DNA from 4 places in the Ruegeria sp. H3 genome. Region 3 is predicted to be linked to each of the others. Evidence: riboswitches for the same ligand, from Rfam matches in the RefSeq annotation. Region 3 holds a riboswitch; each other region holds the start of a gene.
What was found. A riboswitch is a leader RNA that binds a small molecule or an ion and turns the genes downstream of it on or off. The one in region 3 is predicted to bind cobalamin.
Positions count from the first base shown of each region.

Region 1: linked by a shared signal. The riboswitch ahead of ACR0JE_RS13590 (energy-coupling factor ABC transporter permease) and the one ahead of ACR0JE_RS09865 (aromatic ring-hydroxylating oxygenase subunit alpha) in region 3 are both predicted to bind cobalamin.
Region 2: linked by a shared signal. The riboswitch ahead of ACR0JE_RS17985 (hypothetical protein) and the one ahead of ACR0JE_RS09865 (aromatic ring-hydroxylating oxygenase subunit alpha) in region 3 are both predicted to bind cobalamin.
Region 4: linked by a shared signal. The riboswitch ahead of ACR0JE_RS13375 (DUF1636 family protein) and the one ahead of ACR0JE_RS09865 (aromatic ring-hydroxylating oxygenase subunit alpha) in region 3 are both predicted to bind cobalamin.

Region 1 is NZ_JBQFOD010000011.1:10,639-14,847, forward strand. Features, by position in the region: gene ilvD (dihydroxy-acid dehydratase) at 1-168, opposite strand, end outside; gene ACR0JE_RS13580 (helix-turn-helix domain-containing protein) at 275-835, shown strand; gene ACR0JE_RS13585 (CBU_0592 family membrane protein) at 835-1,104, shown strand; gene ACR0JE_RS13590 (energy-coupling factor ABC transporter permease) at 1,120-1,797, opposite strand; cobalamin riboswitch at 1,853-2,066, opposite strand; gene sseA (3-mercaptopyruvate sulfurtransferase) at 2,210-3,064, shown strand; gene ACR0JE_RS13600 (amino acid aminotransferase) at 3,064-4,209, shown strand, end outside.
Region 2 is NZ_JBQFOD010000020.1:8,655-12,863, forward strand. Features, by position in the region: gene ACR0JE_RS17975 (PP2C family protein-serine/threonine phosphatase) at 1-222, shown strand, start outside; gene ACR0JE_RS17980 (HD domain-containing protein) at 415-1,035, opposite strand; gene ACR0JE_RS17985 (hypothetical protein) at 1,226-1,537, opposite strand; cobalamin riboswitch at 1,664-1,869, opposite strand; gene speB (agmatinase) at 2,040-3,002, shown strand; gene ACR0JE_RS17995 (tyrosinase family protein) at 3,114-4,209, shown strand, end outside.
Region 3 is NZ_JBQFOD010000007.1:7,073-11,281, reverse strand. Features, by position in the region: gene ACR0JE_RS09870 (FAD-binding oxidoreductase) at 1-341, opposite strand, end outside; gene ACR0JE_RS09865 (aromatic ring-hydroxylating oxygenase subunit alpha) at 347-1,570, opposite strand; cobalamin riboswitch at 1,683-1,886, opposite strand; gene ACR0JE_RS09860 (aminotransferase) at 2,108-3,235, shown strand; gene ACR0JE_RS09855 (helix-turn-helix domain-containing protein) at 3,419-4,209, shown strand, end outside.
Region 4 is NZ_JBQFOD010000010.1:139,195-143,403, reverse strand. Features, by position in the region: gene ACR0JE_RS13385 (carbohydrate kinase family protein) at 1-450, shown strand, start outside; gene ACR0JE_RS13380 (D-lyxose/D-mannose family sugar isomerase) at 470-1,135, shown strand; cobalamin riboswitch at 1,194-1,410, shown strand; gene ACR0JE_RS13375 (DUF1636 family protein) at 1,509-1,865, shown strand; gene ACR0JE_RS13370 (ABC transporter ATP-binding protein) at 1,862-2,638, shown strand; gene ACR0JE_RS13365 (ABC transporter substrate-binding protein) at 2,651-3,604, shown strand; gene ACR0JE_RS13360 (FecCD family ABC transporter permease) at 3,606-4,209, shown strand, end outside.

The DNA of each region.
Region 1 (4,209 bases), on a different contig from region 3:
CAAATCCTTCAGGTGGACGTGACCCGGCACGAATTGTGTGAAGGAGTTGACAATGGCGATAATCGGCTTGCCGAAATCATCGTCCTGCATACCGGTGGCACGCCACAGGCCGCGGGCACCGGCCATGTTGCGGCCATGGGTAGAGGTTCTGGATCGGTACATTGGCATGATGCTGTTTCCCTTTTGCCCCGGTTGCGATATGCGGGGAATGTGCGTTATAGCGCACGTACCATATGTGCGCTATAACGCACAAGAGGATTCGAAAGACAACGGCATGGCTCCGGACGACATAACACTGAAACTAAGGGATGTGCGGGCCGCTTCGGGGCTGAGCCTGTCGAAAGTTGCCGAAATCACCGGTGTCAGCAAAGCGATGCTAGGTCAGATCGAACGCGGCGAATCAAGCCCGACGATCGCCACGCTCTGGAAGATTGCCAAAGGATTTCAGCTGCCGCTCAGCGCGTTGATCGACACCGTGAATGGTGATCCGTCGGTTTTTCAAACCGTTACCTTTCCCGGCAGTATCGAGGTCAAGATCGTTTTCCCCTTTGATCCGGCCTTGGGGGCAGAGACATTTCACGTCAACCTCGACCCGAACCAAAGCCATGAGTCCCCTGCCCATGCCGCTGGTGTGACCGAGGAGGTCTTTGTGCTCAGCGGCACGCTGGACATTCTGAAAGGTGAGGCTTGGGTGTCTTTGCAAACGGGGCAGGGACTTCGATTTGCAGCGGATGTCCCGCACGGATATCGCGCAGGTGCTGAAGGGGCGGCGTTTTTGAACATGCATCACTATGCGCAACAGCCGGATGTTCAGGAAAACGGCAAGGTTCATTGATGAGTGAGTTTTTCAACAGTCTGACCATCGTGGACGCCATCGGTTCCTTCGGGGCTCTGATCGTGGTTGCCGCCTATTTCGCGACGCAGATGCGGTATATGAATTCCGAAGATCTGGCGTTTCCCGTGGTGAACCTGCTGGGGTCTGTTTTGATTGTCTATTCGCTGCTTCAGAACTTCAATCTGGCGTCAATGTTGATTGAAGGCTTCTGGATCATCATTAGCGTGATCGGGATTATTCAGCATTTCAGGTTGCGCCGCGAAGGGTAACGCGGCGCAATAGAGTTATGCAGTGTTGTGAAGGCGCGGTGTGAACAGCCCAATCCGGCCCAGATCCCGCATGGATTTTGTTGCGGCCAACACGGCCAAATCAGCCAGTGGTTCTATCAGGATAACCAGGAGGTACGCAGCGCCAAAGCTGACAACGGCGGCGAGGTTTTCTGCACCAAATCCTTGGCCATAAAAGGCCCAGAACGCCACCCAGACGACGACACCGCCCTGATAGGCCGTCGACAGCGCAAGTGCCTGAGAATACTTCAGATCAATATAGGCCGTATTTGGCGCAATGATGCGGTTGGCCAAGGCCTGCAAGGCAAACAATGGTACCAGCAGCGTTGTCATGTTCATCCCGAACTGAGGCAGGTCGAAAGGCGCCAGGAAAAACCCCTGAATAAACAAGCCCGCGATCAGGCCGATGGCGGCAGGGGCCGCACCGAATAACAAAAACAGGGTCGATCCTAGAATAAAATGAACCTCTGACACCCCGACCGGGAAGTGCGGCAACACCTCAAAGAAGGTGAAAACCAGCCCAATGGTCAGGGCTGAGCGAATGGCAAGGCTGGCAAGGCCGCTGCTTTTCAGGCTGTCCCATGCCAGTTTAGCGGCATAGAGCCCTGCGCCAGTTGCGGTGGCGTAGCTCAAGACAAGTTTGGCGCCATTTACGACGCCCGGTTCGATATGCATAGTTTGGTCTCCTTCCCGTCACACCCGACGGCAGAAAGGTTTAAAAATTGGGCTTTCGCCCGGTTTGCACATGGCAGGTCTCCTGACTTGCGGATTGGCTTCGATCCCGGCCTTCCCAACCGATTGCTTCGGTCAGTGGCCATGATGGGGCGAAACTCCGCTTACAGTTGCGGGGGCAGTTCCGGAATTGACAGCTACTGTCGCACCGGATTCCCTTTTCGTTCCTCAGGGGGAATTCCCCTTTGGAAACCATGTCCGGCAGGTGTCTGGCACGGGGTGCCGCCTGTCAAGCAGGCAAACGTGTATGTTTGGAAAAAATTGTCAGCGCGCCGGGGGGTGCAGGCCTTGGCATGGCTTGCACGTTTGTCCGCTCGGATATAGGGAAACTCAGACTCGCTTAGGGGAGGCTTTGATGCAAGACGATCCCAAAACCCTCGTTTCCACCGACTGGCTTGCCGCCCATCTGAAGGACCCGGATCTGCGGATCCTGGATGGATCGTGGTACCTGCCTGCGCAGAACCGCGATGCCAAGGCGGAATATGATGCGGGCCACATCCCCGGCGCGCGCTTCTTCGATATTGATGACATTTCGGACCAACGTTCGGACTTGCCACATATGGCGCCGCCGGTCGAGAAGTTCATGTCACGCCTGCGGGCGATGGGCGTCGGCGATGGTCATCAGGTGGTCGTCTATGACGGGGCCGGGCTGATGTCGGCCGCGCGGGTCTGGTGGCTGTTCCGCCTGATGGGCCAAGAGAACATCGCCGTTCTGGACGGGGGTTTGCCGAAATGGCAGGCCGAAGGGCGAGAGGTTGAAGATCTGCCCCCGGTGATCCGGGATCGGCATATGACCGTTCGGGTGCAGAACCATCTGGTACGCGACGTGACACAAGTGTCTGCGGCCGCCAAACTGGCTGATCATGAGATTATCGATGCCCGTGCTGCCGCCCGTTTCGCCGGAACCGAGGTTGAACCGCGCGAAGGGCTGCGATCTGGCCACATACCAGGGTCGCGCAACGTGCCCTTTGGCAGCCTGTTGAATAGTGATGGTACAATGAAGTCGCCCGATGCGTGCCGCGCCGTGTTTGAGGCCGCAGGCGTGGATCTGACCAAACCGGCGATCACCTCGTGCGGTTCGGGCGTGACCGCTGCAATCCTAAGCCTTGCGCTTGAACGCATGGGCAAAAAAGACCACGCGCTTTATGACGGCTCCTGGGCTGAATGGGGTGCTTTCCCAACCCTGCCCGTCGCAACCGGAGAGACCTGATGTTCGAGAACCTCAAACCGCAGCCCGCCGACAAAATCTTGGCGCTGATGCAGATGTACCGCGAAGACCCGCGCGATCAGAAGATCGACCTGGGTGTTGGTGTCTACAAGAATGCCGAAGGTGTTACCCCGGTTATGCGAGCGGTCAAAGCCGCCGAAAAGCGCATTCTGGAGGAGCAGGAGAGCAAAGCCTATACGGGACTGGCAGGTGATCCGGCCTATGCCGATGCGATGATCGGCCTGATCCTCGGCGACGCAGTACCGCGTGCCAATATTGCCGCCGTTGCGACACCGGGCGGGACGGGTGCCTGTCGTCAGGCGTTCGAGATGATCCGCATGGCCAATCCTGCGGCGCGCGTGTTTGTATCGAACCCGACATGGCCAAACCACCTGTCGATCCTGAGCTACTTGGGTATCGAGGCGGTTCCGTATCGCTATTTCGACGGCGAAACCCGCGGCGTCGATTTCGACGGTATGATCGAGGACCTGAAAACTGCCAAGGCGGGCGACGTGGTTCTGCTGCATGGTTGCTGCCACAACCCAACCGGCGCAAACTTGAACCCCGTGCAGTGGCAAGAGGTGGTGAACCTGATCAACGAGCTTGGGCTGGTTGCCATGATCGACATCGCCTATCAGGGTTTCGGCGACGGTCTTGAGGAAGACGCGCAGGCAACCCGTCTGGTGGCATCGTCGGTCAAGCGCTGCCTGATCGCGGCGTCCTGTTCGAAGAATTTCGGCGTTTACCGTGAACGCACCGGGTTGCTGATGGCGATCAGTGACGATGTGGCGCAGACCGCGCTGAACCAGAGCACGCTGGCCTTCCTGAACCGCCAGAACTACTCGTTTCCGCCGGACCATGGCGCACGGGTCGTGACCACCATCCTGAACGACGACGCCTTGCGCGCAGATTGGGCCGCTGAGCTGGAGGAGGTGCGCCTGTCCATGCTGGGCCTGCGTCAGCAACTGGCGGACGAGTTGCAGCGTCTGACCGGATCAGACCGGTTCGGCTTTGTCGCCCAGCACCGCGGCATGTTCTCGCGCCTCGGCGCGGCCCCTGAACTGGTCGAGCAACTGCGTAACGATCACGGGATCTACATGGTCGGCGACAGCAGGTTGAATATTGCCGGGCTGAACGCGACGACCGTA
Region 2 (4,209 bases), on a different contig from region 3:
GATTGCCCTTCAGACCCGTTTAAGCTTCTGCCAGATGATGTTCTCATTGCAGCTTCGGATGGGCTTCAGTTTCTAGAAGACAAGGACATTCAAGAGGTTGTTACGCGCAATCATGAAGTGAGTTGCGACGCTATTGCGGATAAGTTGATCAGAGCCTTGATTGGCCTTGATGATCCAGATCAGGACAACATAGCTTTCTCTGTTGCAAAGGTTTGTTCTTAGGCGTTGATAGCTGGCGTCGAACTGATGTCGCGGGGCGTCTGTATTTATTACAAACTGGCTTGTCACAACTGAATTCTGCGATTCTTGTAGTGCTGATTGGCCCGCTTTTGTGCTCAACGAGTATCAAATCACCTCTACCAACTCCGCATGTTTGAACAAAGCAGGCCGTGATTTGACTAGATCGAATACATCCTACGCCCATCGCATTTCAGCAACGGCGTCATCGGTGAGCGGAACCCGGACGCCAGGTTGAACAACAGCCGGATCATAGGGTGTGCGATCAAACACCTCACGCACCATATCTGCAAAGAAAGACAGTGGTTTGCTGGGATAAGCGGGATCAAAACTCGATTGATCCCAGCGTTCACAGAACTCGGCACAGTCATCGAAATAGATGCTGTCACGATGAGCTTGGCGTTTTTCGGGGTTCGCGCCTACGTGCTCTCCGAAGTAAACAAGCTGAAAATCCCCATGGGTATGCACGCACCACGTGACCTGTTCGCGTAGGAAGGGTTTGAGGATTGAGGCCGCATATTCATCGTGATTATGCGGCGCATAGATGTCACCGATATCATGCAGCAAGGCGCCAACGATCCAATCTATGTCTGCCCCGTCAAACCAGGCGCGGGTTGCTGACTGCACCGAATGGCCAAGACGTGTGACTTGATAGCCGGACAGGCTTTTGTCGAGCCTCTCCATCGCCTCGAGCAAACGATCTGACGTTCCTTTGCAGTACTCACGCTCCAGAGTATCGAGGAAGGTGTAGTCCTCTTTGTCCCCGTCCTTCATCTGCGTGAATTTCACCTGATCCATAGCATGTCCTTTGGCGTTTACGTGTGGGTCAGCGGGCGCAAGCAAGCATGCAATTCTGGACTATCCACGCAAACACCGGACTCGGCAAATGAAACCTGTTGTGCCGGTAAAATTTGTAGTCGCCGGAGGTGGGTATTCGATTGCGTTTAAGAGCCTAAAGATGTGCGATGATCCCGCAGCCTGTTCTATGTCACAGCGGCATGCGAAAAGATCGGCGGGCTTGTGCACCCCCGCGCCTTTCACGTTTTGGCGTGGCAAGTGGCAAAGGTCTGAACGGCTGTTCCAGCGAAGTCAAAAGCAAGTCGCAGAACGCTGCAACGGCAGGTGAGTGATCTTTAAATGGTGCAGCTGTTTCGTAAGCATGCCTCGCAGCTACTTCATAGCAGGCATTGCCAGGAACACCCGCGATCCATTGCATATAGCCAAGCTGTCCCATCTGACGTGCTTCATCCGCAGGCATGGGGCCTGTATCGAGTTGAATAATCGTCCGTTCCAATAACATCGCGCCCTCCGCGCAAGGGGAGGAGTGTGGCTGGTCACGGTGATGTGCCGGGGACGCTTGGTCCTTCGGTCGTCTCTGCCGTTCCCAAGGCACCCCGCCCGGGTTCAAGTTGACTGCGGCGCATGGCATCACACACCGTAGATGGCAGGTCTCCTGACTTGCGGGTCAACGCTTTCCCGTTCCTTCCCGAACCCTAGGGCTCAGTGGTTTCCAACGGGGTCGCTCGCCGCTTACAGTTGCGGGGGCAGTCACGGAATTGGGTATGAACCCGCACCGTGTTCCCTTTTCAGCCGACTCGAACCGAGCCGGACACCATCGCTTTCACTGTCTCATACGCGATTCACTATGTCCACTGGGTTTGGCGCAATCTGACAACGCCGAAAATGTCCGCCAAAGCTGAAATGGCAGTGAGTTCAATCCATGCAAAAGGCTTTACAGGGCGTGGCATTCGGGTGCCTTAATGTTCGCAAATGTTGAAGATCTGAACAGAAAGAACCCTCATATGTCGAACCATGGCTACGAGTCCGGCCGATTGAACCTGCCTTTCGTTGGTATCTGTACCTTTGGCAAGTATCCCTATGTCGAGGATTGGGACGCGATTGACGCCGACGTTGCGGTTCTTGGCGCCCCGTTTGATTTTGGCTGTCAATGGCGGTCCGGGGCGCGGATGGGGCCACGCGCGATCCGTGAGGCGTCGACGCTGTTCTCATTCGGCCATGCTGGCGCTTATGACCACGAAGATGATGTCACCTATCTGGATCCGGCCAAAGTAACCATTGTTGATATCGGCGATGCAGACATCGTGCATACCGACACAATGAAAAGCCATGCAAATATCGAGTTTGGGGTGCGCAAAATACTGGAGGCGGGGGCGCTACCGGTCGTCTTGGGCGGCGATCATTCGATCAATATCCCCTGCATCAATGCCTTTGATGATCAAGAACCAATTCATGTGGTGCAAATCGACGCGCACCTGGATTTTGTCGATGAACGGCATGGGGTGCGCTATGGCCACGGAAACCCAATGCGCCGTGCCGCCGAAAAACCCTATGTCACCGGCCTCAGTCAGATCGGCATTCGCAATGTGTCGTCCACCGCTAAGGATGGCTATGCGGATGCCCGCGCCATGGGATCAGACATCCAATCTGTCCGGCAATTCCGCAAAATGGGGGTCGATGGGATGCTGGCCCGCATTCCAGAAGGCGCGCGGTATTATGTGACTATAGACATTGATGCCTTCGACCCATCCATCGCCCCAGGTACAGGTACACCAAGCCATGGCGGGTTCATTTACTACGAAGTGCTAGAGCTCATGGCAGGTCTGGCCAAGCGGGGCGACATTGTCGGACTCGATCTTGTTGAAGTCGCACCGGATTATGACGCCACCAGCTCCACCCAAATCCTTGCGGCCCAGTTGCTAATGAATATCATTGGGCGCGTGCTGCATGAGAAAGAGCAGCGTTAGATCTGCCAATCGTCATCTAGTAGTGCCGAGCGTTTGAGCGTGCCACCGCCATCGGCGTTGGTTTTATGCTATACTGGGCGCATTGAAGCACTCCTTAAGGGGGATTTTTAGATGACAACGATTGCCAAACTGAACTTTCTAAGAAAACAGGCCGGGTTGCCGCTGATCCGTTTCGACCTGATCAGATTGCGTGAAGAAGATATCCAGGACCTGCGTGACGCCTATGCTGCGATGTACGAAATCTCGGGCATCGCGATGGGTGATCGGCGCGGGTATTTCGCTCTGGCGCGTGGGCACGGTTATGATCAAGACCTTTGCCATGACGATGACCGCACGTTTCTGACCTGGCACCGGTCCTATGTCTATTCGTTCGAAAAAGCGCTCAACAGCGCGCTGCAATGGAAGCGCGGGGATGACGAACTTGAACTTACGCTTCCCTATTGGGATTGGACGCAGTTTGCCACGGCGACGCATGCCTCGAACGGGCTGCCGAAAGTGGTGGATGATGCGACCTACACAAACGGTGCCGGGGATGATGTTCCCAATCCGCTTGCCCGCGCGCACAGCCTCTATCGCAGCATTGCCCTGGGTTTGACCGGCGACGAGGTCTTTACACGCAGATACACGACGCGCCTGCGCAGCAATATCCCGTTGCTGGAGGATGAGGTTGAGCGTTACCTGACCAATCCAAACTTTGAAGCCTTCCAGGCCGACTTCAACTTTGCGGCTCATGGCGGTATCCACGTTTTAACGGGTGGCACGGATGCATCGTCGCCATTGCCCCGCTCGATTGGAGATATGGGCAGCACAGTGTCCGCGTCTTACGATCCCGTTTTCTGGCTGCACCATGCGATGTGCGACAAGGTTTGGGCGGATTGGCAGGCGCTGTGGCCCGCGGCCAATGTTCCACAGCATGTTCTGGACACAGTTGTATATGATGGTCGGGTGGGCCGCGATCTGATCGATGCGGAAACCTCACTTCGATACATCTATTCCGAGGATTCCGTTGAAGCCGCGATTGGTGCTTTGGGCACCGCAGACAGCGCGCCAGTGGCCACTTTGTCAGCGGCGGCCAGCAATGTGACCGAGGTTCGGCTGGGCACGGTGAAAGCCGGGTTTGTCAGGGCGGAACTTGAATTCCATCGCATGCGCCCGCCGACCGAAAGCTTTGAGCTGCGCGCCTATGTCGACAACGCCAGTTGCGATG
Region 3 (4,209 bases):
AGCCCGGCTGGTCCGATGGCTTTGATCCGCATGCCGGGTTGCAGGTTGTCCAGCATCCAGCGCGTTCCAATACTGTCGGGCTGGGCCTTGGCAGTGATGGTGATCGACCGTGGCCGCGAGGGAGAAGAAGAAATCGTATAGGTGCGATGCACAACCCCACCCGGCTGTCCAGGAGCCGGGATTTCCAAAGTCAGAAACTGCCCTGGATGGTACGCAAACATCGACCCAGACGGAGCGCGAAAGGTGAAACTGGCCGTATTTGCCATCTCGGGCACGACCGAGACGCATTCCAGTGTTTCGCTGTCCTGCCAGATATTCACAACCGCGTTGAGATCTTTCATCACCGTTACTCCGCCGCCATTGTTTCGGGGGCCAACCGACCGGCCAACGTGTTGCAATACCAATCCACGAATTGCAGCACACCGGATTCCTGCGTCGGCGAATACGGGCCAGGCAGATAGGCCGGGCTGTTGATACCCAGCTGATTATCCTCGACCACCTGACGGTCTTCGTCATTGGTGGCAATCCAGACCTCGGTCAGACGTTTCAGATCGTAATCGACCCCTTCAACGGCATCCTTGTGAACCAGCCATTTGGTTGTGACCTCGGTTTCAGTCGGGCTGATTGGTGTTACGCGGAACACGATGGAATGATCAGCCAGAAAGTGGTTCCAGGTAGTTGGATAGTGAAATTTCAACAACGCACCTGCATCCGCAAAAGGCGATCGGCCAAGCCAGCGCCGCACGGCGGATTTTCCATCCATCGTATAGCTTTGCGCTCCTTCTTTCAGAGGCATCCGAGCCATACGGAATTGTCCGTCATCATGCAGGTAGAATTGCGAGGGCATCCCGGCGGCTTCGCACCTGTCAAAATGCGCTTGCATATGCAGCGGCGTCTCACCCCCTTCGATCCCTGTGACTGCAGGATCATCAGGGAATGTGCGGCATAGCGCGGGATGGTTGCCACCGCAGTGGTAACACTCGCGGTTATTTTCCCAAACCAGCTTCCAGTTGCCTTTCTCAACAATCGAACTTTCAAAAGCCACTTTGGCGTTGCCCAGATCATGCGGCTCCAGATAAGGGCGCGCGGTACTGGCGAACATGTCGAAATCTGGGGCGTTGTCCGCAAGACAGATGTAAACCAACCCGGCAAGCTCACGGCAATGGACGGTCTTCAACCCATGCTGTTTCGGATCGAAATCCGGCCCCATATCGCGCGCCCACAGCAATGAACCATCAAGCTCGTAGGTCCATTGGTGATAGGGGCAAACCAGCTTAGGCGCATTGCCTTTTGCAGCCTTGCAAATGATCGAGCCACGGTGGCGGCAAGTATTGTGAAACGCCCTGATTTGGTTGTCAGCACCACGCACAATGATAATGCGATAGGCACCAACGGTATAGGTTACGTAATCCCCTGCTTTCACCAGTTCACAAGCCGGAATGGCAAACAGCCAGTCGCGGTAGTGGATGGCTTCAAGATCGGCCTGAAAAACCTGAGGGTCTGTATAAAAGGCCTGCTCGAGCGCGTGACCAGGGATGCGACGTGCCAACAGGCTTTGAATGCTGTTCATTTCTGGCTCTCCTGCCGCGCCCCGCGGCATTGCTTGGGCAGATGACAAGGAGGAACCGTCCGGAGGCGCGCGAGGATCACGTCCGAAACATGTGCCCCCACCGCCACCCGCGGTTTGACATATCTGCAAGGCTGGTTTCCGGACTTGAAAGGGGCTTGCGCCCGGTTGCGACACCTTCCCGGGATCCTCGTCCCAGTGGTTGATTGCCGAACCTGACCTTCCTTACCGTTGCGGGGGCAGTGCCGGAATTTCACCGGCTTCCCAATTCTCCGCTGTCTGAGACTCAAACAACGGCACCTCACATGCACAGGATAGAGTCGCGCGGTTCTTATGCTGAGAGACTTGCGACATTTTCAGTTTCAAAACAGACATCTCGATGTTCGGGTCGGATCCGGGTTTGTGCAGTAAAACCCCTGGATACATTTCAGGCACAAACCCGCAATCTTCCGCTTGGCTGGTTTGGCGGTATAAGACATCTTCATAACCGTGCGTCCGTTACGTGCCATCGCCCCAAATGCTGAAAGTAGGAGAGCCCCAATGGAAATCAGACCCTTTGGTGTTGAGATGTGGATGAATGAGTTCGAGACGACCTGCGAGCTCAATCTGGCTGAGACCTGCGTTCAGTCCATCACGCTGGGCGAACTGTTCGACATGGCGGGCCAGCACAATAGCATTCTGAACGATCTGTCATCCATGAAGATGACCTATGGCGCAATTGAAGGGTCAGAACGCCTGCGCGATGCGATCTGTGGCCTTTATGACAGTCAGGGCCGGGATAACATCCTAACAACGCACGGGACCATCGGCGCGAACTCTCTGGTGCATCAGACGCTGGTTTCGCGTGGTGATCACGTGATCTCTGTAATCCCGACCTATCAGCAACACTATTCCATCCCCGAAAGCATCGGTGCCGAAATCGAACTGCTGCACTTACGGCCTGAAAACGCCTTTTTGCCCGATCTGGACGAGTTGCGGGCGATGGTGCGATCCGATACGCGCCTGATTGCGATCAACAATCCCAACAACCCGACAGGGGCGCTGATGGATCGCACATTGCTGGAACAAATCGTCGAAATCGCACGTGGTGTCGATGCCTGGTTGCTTTGTGACGAGGTCTATCGCGGAACAGATCAGACAGGCGACGGCTTCACCGCCGCAGTCGCAGACCTGTACGAAAAAGGGATCAGCACGGCGGGCATGTCCAAGGCCTATTCGCTGGCCGGGTTACGGGTTGGCTGGATCGCCGGACCCAAAGAAATGCTGCATGACGTGATGATCCACCGGGACTACAACACGATATCGGTTGGCAAGATCGACGAAATGCTAGCCGCCATGGCGCTGGAACATCGCGACAAGATACTGGCGCGGGCGCACCGGATCACTCGCGAAAACTTGCGGATCGTTCAGGATTGGATCGTAAACGAACCGCTGCTTAGCTGGGTGCCGCCAAAATCCGGCACTACGGCCTTGTTGAAATACGAACTACCAATGTCTTCGCGCGATCTATGCGTGACGCTGTTGCAAGAAGAAGGTGTGATGCTGACGCCGGGCAGCGCAATGGACGTGGAGGGCTGGCTGCGGCTTGGATACACCAACCCAACCGAAGATTTGAAAGCCGGGCTGGCCCGGTTCTCGCAGTTTCTGGCACGCCACGCCAAGTCGTAGCGCGCCGAACGGCCGCGCAAGAATATAGATTAAACCTGTCTAACGCAGTCTCAAACGTCCTGTCCGATCAAAAGAGACGACAAATCCCATGAAATTGGTAGATGTCAGATCGCATGCTGTAGAGGGCATGAAGAGGCTGCAGCGCAAGACCATCCGTGGTCGATTTTCAGAGAGTAAGTAATTTTGGAATCCGCCACCCAATTCGTTGATACCGCCTTTATCGGGCTCTGCCTGTTTTGTGCTAACCTGCTGTTTCTACGAAAGCGTGATACCGGTGTGTTCATGCCCCTGGCCGCGCTGTTTCTTATACAGGGCCTGTCCTCTCTTGGCGCTTTGATCGCCGACGCGTCAGGAAGTGAGGACGAGTTCAATCTTGTGATGCGCGTTAGCGTGCTTGTCGTTCTGTTTGATTTCGCAAGCCCCTTTCTTTTCTGGCTTTATGTCCGCGCCTTGACCAGCGAAGCGGATGAAGCGCCCAAGCCTAGGCTGCGGTATCACCTACCCCCGATCATCATATCCGGGCTGCTCATGTCATCGCTGATGTTTCTGCCAACGGATCTGAGCGATGTTGACCTACCTGAGGACGATCCCCGGTTGTTGCGGTTTGTGTTGATCGCCTTGGCGGTTTTGACCGCTGACGTACTGTTTCGGATCATAATGGCCGTTTACCTGATCCTGATCATCCGCATGTTGATGACCTACCGAAAACGGTTGCGCGAAGTGTTTGCAAGCACCGAAAACCGAGAGCTGACTTGGGTTTGGGTGATCACTTTGGCAGCGATGTCATTTTGGTTTCTGTCGGCTGCTGTCAGCATACTTACAGTGTCCGAGGCCGTCGGGTTCGAGGTGCAAGACGAGCTGCTTGATTTCCTAGAAAGCCTTGCCCTGCTGTTTCTATTCTGGGTCATTGGCATATGGGGCCTACGCCAACGTCCCGGCCTGACCCGAACACCTGTCTCAGACCCGCCGGACCC
Region 4 (4,209 bases), on a different contig from region 3:
CCGGGGTTTATCCAGGATCAGACCAGATACCGCACCCGTTTGAATGCCATGATTGCGCAGACCGATATCCTCAAAGTCTCGGATGAAGATCTGGACTGGATCATTCCGGGGCCCGAAACCCATGCCGAGAAAGTGCCTTTGTTGCTGCAAGCCGGTCCCGCGGTTGTGATTGTTACACGTGGGAGCCAGGGGGCTTCGGGTTATCTACGCGATGGCTCGGAAACCACGATACCGGTTAAAGCGGTTCAGGTTGTCGATACGGTGGGGGCGGGCGATACGTTCAACGCTGGCGTGCTGGCGGAACTTCACCGTTCCGGACATCTGACCAAAGCCGGGCTGCGCGATCTGACAAAAGAAAGCCTGCGTGCAGCTTTAGCGTTGGGTGCAGATGTTGCAGCAGTCACCGTATCGCGTGCCGGGGCCAACCCGCCCTGGGCGCACGAGCTCTAGTCCCAAAAAGGGAAGTCACATGAAACGTTCCGACATCAACCACATCAAGACCGATGCACAGGCCTTTATCCAGTCTTTCGGTTTCATCCTGCCCCCCTTTGCCGACTGGTCTCCGGATCAGATGCGCAGCGCCAAGGCCGACACGATCCGCGCCCGGGGACTGGGATGGGACATCACCGACTACGGGCAAGGCAAATTTGATGAGCTTGGCCTGTTCCTGTTCACCCTGCGCAATGGGGATGAGAACGATCTGAGCCAGGGTCGTGGGATGCTTTATGCAGAAAAACTGCTGATCTCGCGCGACAAGCAGCTGTCGCCGATGCATCGTCATATCGTCAAAGCCGAGGATATCATCAACCGGGGCGGCGGCGATCTGGTGATGGAGATCTATGCCTCGAACCCCGATGGCAGCGTAGACCGCGACACACCGGTTGTGGTGCCCAGCGACGGATGCGATATCACCATCACTCCGGGCGAATTGCTGCGCCTGAAACCCGGCGAAAGTGTAACCCTTATGCCCGGAATCTGGCACGCCTTCTGGGCCGAGCGTGGGGATTGCCTGATCGGCGAGGTCTCAACCGTAAACGACGACCGCACCGATAACGTGTTCGAACAACCCATTCCCCGCTTTGCCACGATCGACGAAGATACCGAGGCCGAGTTCCTGCTGGTTGCGGATTACTGATCTACCCCGAGATTGACCCGAGCCTCTCAGCGATTGCTTGACAAGCGTGTCTTGTCCAGAATAGCTGACCTGTGATGGTTCCCGCAGCTTTGGGTGCGGGATGAAAATGGGAATACGGTGCGGCCCCCGGAATATCGGAACAGGCCAAGTCCGTAACTGCCCCCGCAACTGTAAGCGGTGAGTGACGCCAAATCACCACTGGCCCGAGAAGGCCGGGAAGGTTGGCCAAGCGATGACCCGCAAGTCAGGAGACCTGCCATCACCTGTGAAACCAACCCGGGACGGGGCGTCCCGCAAGGAGGATTGATGGCATATTCGCGTCCTATCGGGACTGGCACTTTCGACACGGGCATTCTGCGCGTTGAGGATGGCCATGCATCGCGCGGCTGATCATTTTGTGCTGATCTGCTCGACCTGTCAGGGTGAGATCGAGGCCAGCACAGCTCAGAGCATCCTGGACGCAGCCCTGCCCGATGGGTTTGCAACGCGTCTGATCCCGTGCATGGCGGGATGTGAACGCCCGATGACCGTAGGGCTTCAAGCCGAAGGCAAAGCGCAGTACCTGTTTGGCGATATCCAAAGCACCACTGATCTGGATGCAATCGCCGCATTCGCCCATCAGTTCCACAACAGCGAAAGCGGCTGGACCAGCGCTACAGACCGGCCCCCTGCCCTGCTCTTCAAAACACTGGCCCGCCTGCCCCGGCTGCCCCAAAGGGACAAGGCATGAGCTTTCTGGTCGCCGACAATTTGGAATACTACGCCCTGAATGGCGATGTGCTGTTGCAAGATGTCTCCTTCTCTTTGGACGAGGGGGCGATCCTTGCCATCGCGGGCCCCAACGGCGCCGGGAAAACAACGCTGCTGAACCTGCTCTGCGGGGTCGAGCGTCTGGCGCTGGGAGACGTTCGGATCAACGGTCAAAGCCTACGCAGCCTGTCTGCGCAGGAACGCGCCCGGACCATTGCGGTTGTTGGTCAGCAGGAACTGCCCGATGGCCGCCTAAAGCTGCGCGACTACGTTGCGCTGGGCCAGATTCCCATTCAAAGCGACCGCTCGGCAGAAGACCACAAGATGGATCTTGCACGCGTTCTGCGCACAACCGAGCTGACCCATCTGGCGGACAAGCCGATGCAGCGGCTCTCGGGCGGCGAACGCCAACGCGCCCATATCGCGCGTGCATTGGCGCAGAACCCCTCGCTGTTGTTTCTGGACGAGCCCACCAATCATCTGGACCCCGATGCCAAGGGGCACATGCTGTCGCTGGTGGCCGAACTGGGCGTAACAGTGGTGATGATCGTACACGACCTTGTCATGATCCCGGAATTCGCCAGCCATGTCGCGCTGATGAAATCCACACGCATGACGGGCTTTGGGCCAGTCGACCAAATACTGACGCCGGATCAAGTGCGCGACACGTTTGGTGTTGACTACCTGTGCTTCCAGCACGAAGGGCGCGTGATCCCGGCGCTGGATATCCGAAAACGAACGCTTTCATCTTAACAGGAGAGAACGATGAAACAGAAGCTTTGGTCAGCTTTGATGATCACCGGTTTGGCCAGCGGCGCAGCAGCGCATGAGGTGACCGTGGACAATTGCGGAGAACCGCTGGTGTTCGACGCGAAGCCGGAACGGCTGGTGGTGCATGACATGAACATGACCGACATGGCCTTTGCGCTGGGCCTGCAAGAACACATCGTTGGCCTGACCGGTATCACCGGTTGGTACAAGACAAGCCCTGATTTCGATAAGCTGCGCGGTGAAATCCCGGAACTGGCGCCGAAATACCCAACCGTCGAAAACCTGGTTGCGGCAGAACCTGACCTGTTCTTCGCAGGCTGGTATTACGGCATGAAGCCCGGTGGTGACGTGACCCCGGACACTCTGGCCCCGTTCGGCATCAAGACAATGATCCTGACCGAAAGCTGCGTGCATATGGACAAGGACCGCCCTGAGGCCAGCATGGACCTGTTGTTCAACGATGTGCTGCGCCTGGGTCAGGTCATGCATGTCGAAGAAAAGGCCGAGGAACTGGTTGCAGGCTGGAAAGAACAGCTTTCTGCCATTGAAGCCAAAACCACCGATCTGGCCAAACCCCGTGTCTTCCTGCTGGACGGCCCGGCAGATGCACCCTTTACCGCTGGCAAATTCGCCATCCCCGATGCGATGATCGCAGCGGCTGGCGGCGAAAACGTCACCCATGACATGGATACCAGCTGGGGCCGCACCTCGTGGGAAGCGGTTGCTGCATCGAACCCGGAATTTCTGGTGCTGCTTGACTATCAGACCGGCAACGGGGCAGAGGACACGTTCAAGTTCCTGCAAGAGCACCCGGTGATGTCCCAAACAGACGCTGTGAAAAATGAACGCTGGATCGGTCTGCGCTACGAAGAGCTGACACCGGGACCGGCAAACATTGACGCGATCCAGAAGATGGCGGATGCGATGCACCCGACGGCGACCAACTGATATGGTCCATACGGGCCGGATAGTTGTGCTGGGGGCGGTCGTTCTGACCGCCCTTTTGCTGCTGTCGACAGTCTACGGTACAACCCCGATCCCGGTGGCAGATGTCATTGCCGCCATCGGCCTGGGCACAGGTCTGTCAGAAGGCGAGATGTCGCCGCTGCATCGGATCGTGTTTGATCTGCGCCTGCCGCGTGCGCTGTTCGCCGCTGTCATCGGTGCGGGGCTTGGTGTTGTGGGGGTGGTTCTGCAGACCACCACGCGCAACGACTTGGCAGACCCATTTCTATTCGGTCTCTCGTCGGGCGCGGCTGCGGGCGCTGTTCTGGTCATCACGGTCACCGGCGATGTGCTGGGCATCTGGACCCTGCCGCTGGCTGCGTTTTGCGGTGGCTTGATCGCATCGGGCATTGTGTTGGCCTTGGTACAGGGGTTGCGCACAAGCGCACCGGAAAAACTGATCCTGGCAGGGCTTGCCGTGTCTTTCCTGTTCTCCGCCATCACTAACTATCTGATCTTTTCCGGAGACAACCGCGCCGCCCATTCCGTGATCTTCTGGATGCTGGGCGGACTGGGCCTTGCGCGGTGGGAGACATTTCCACTGGTCC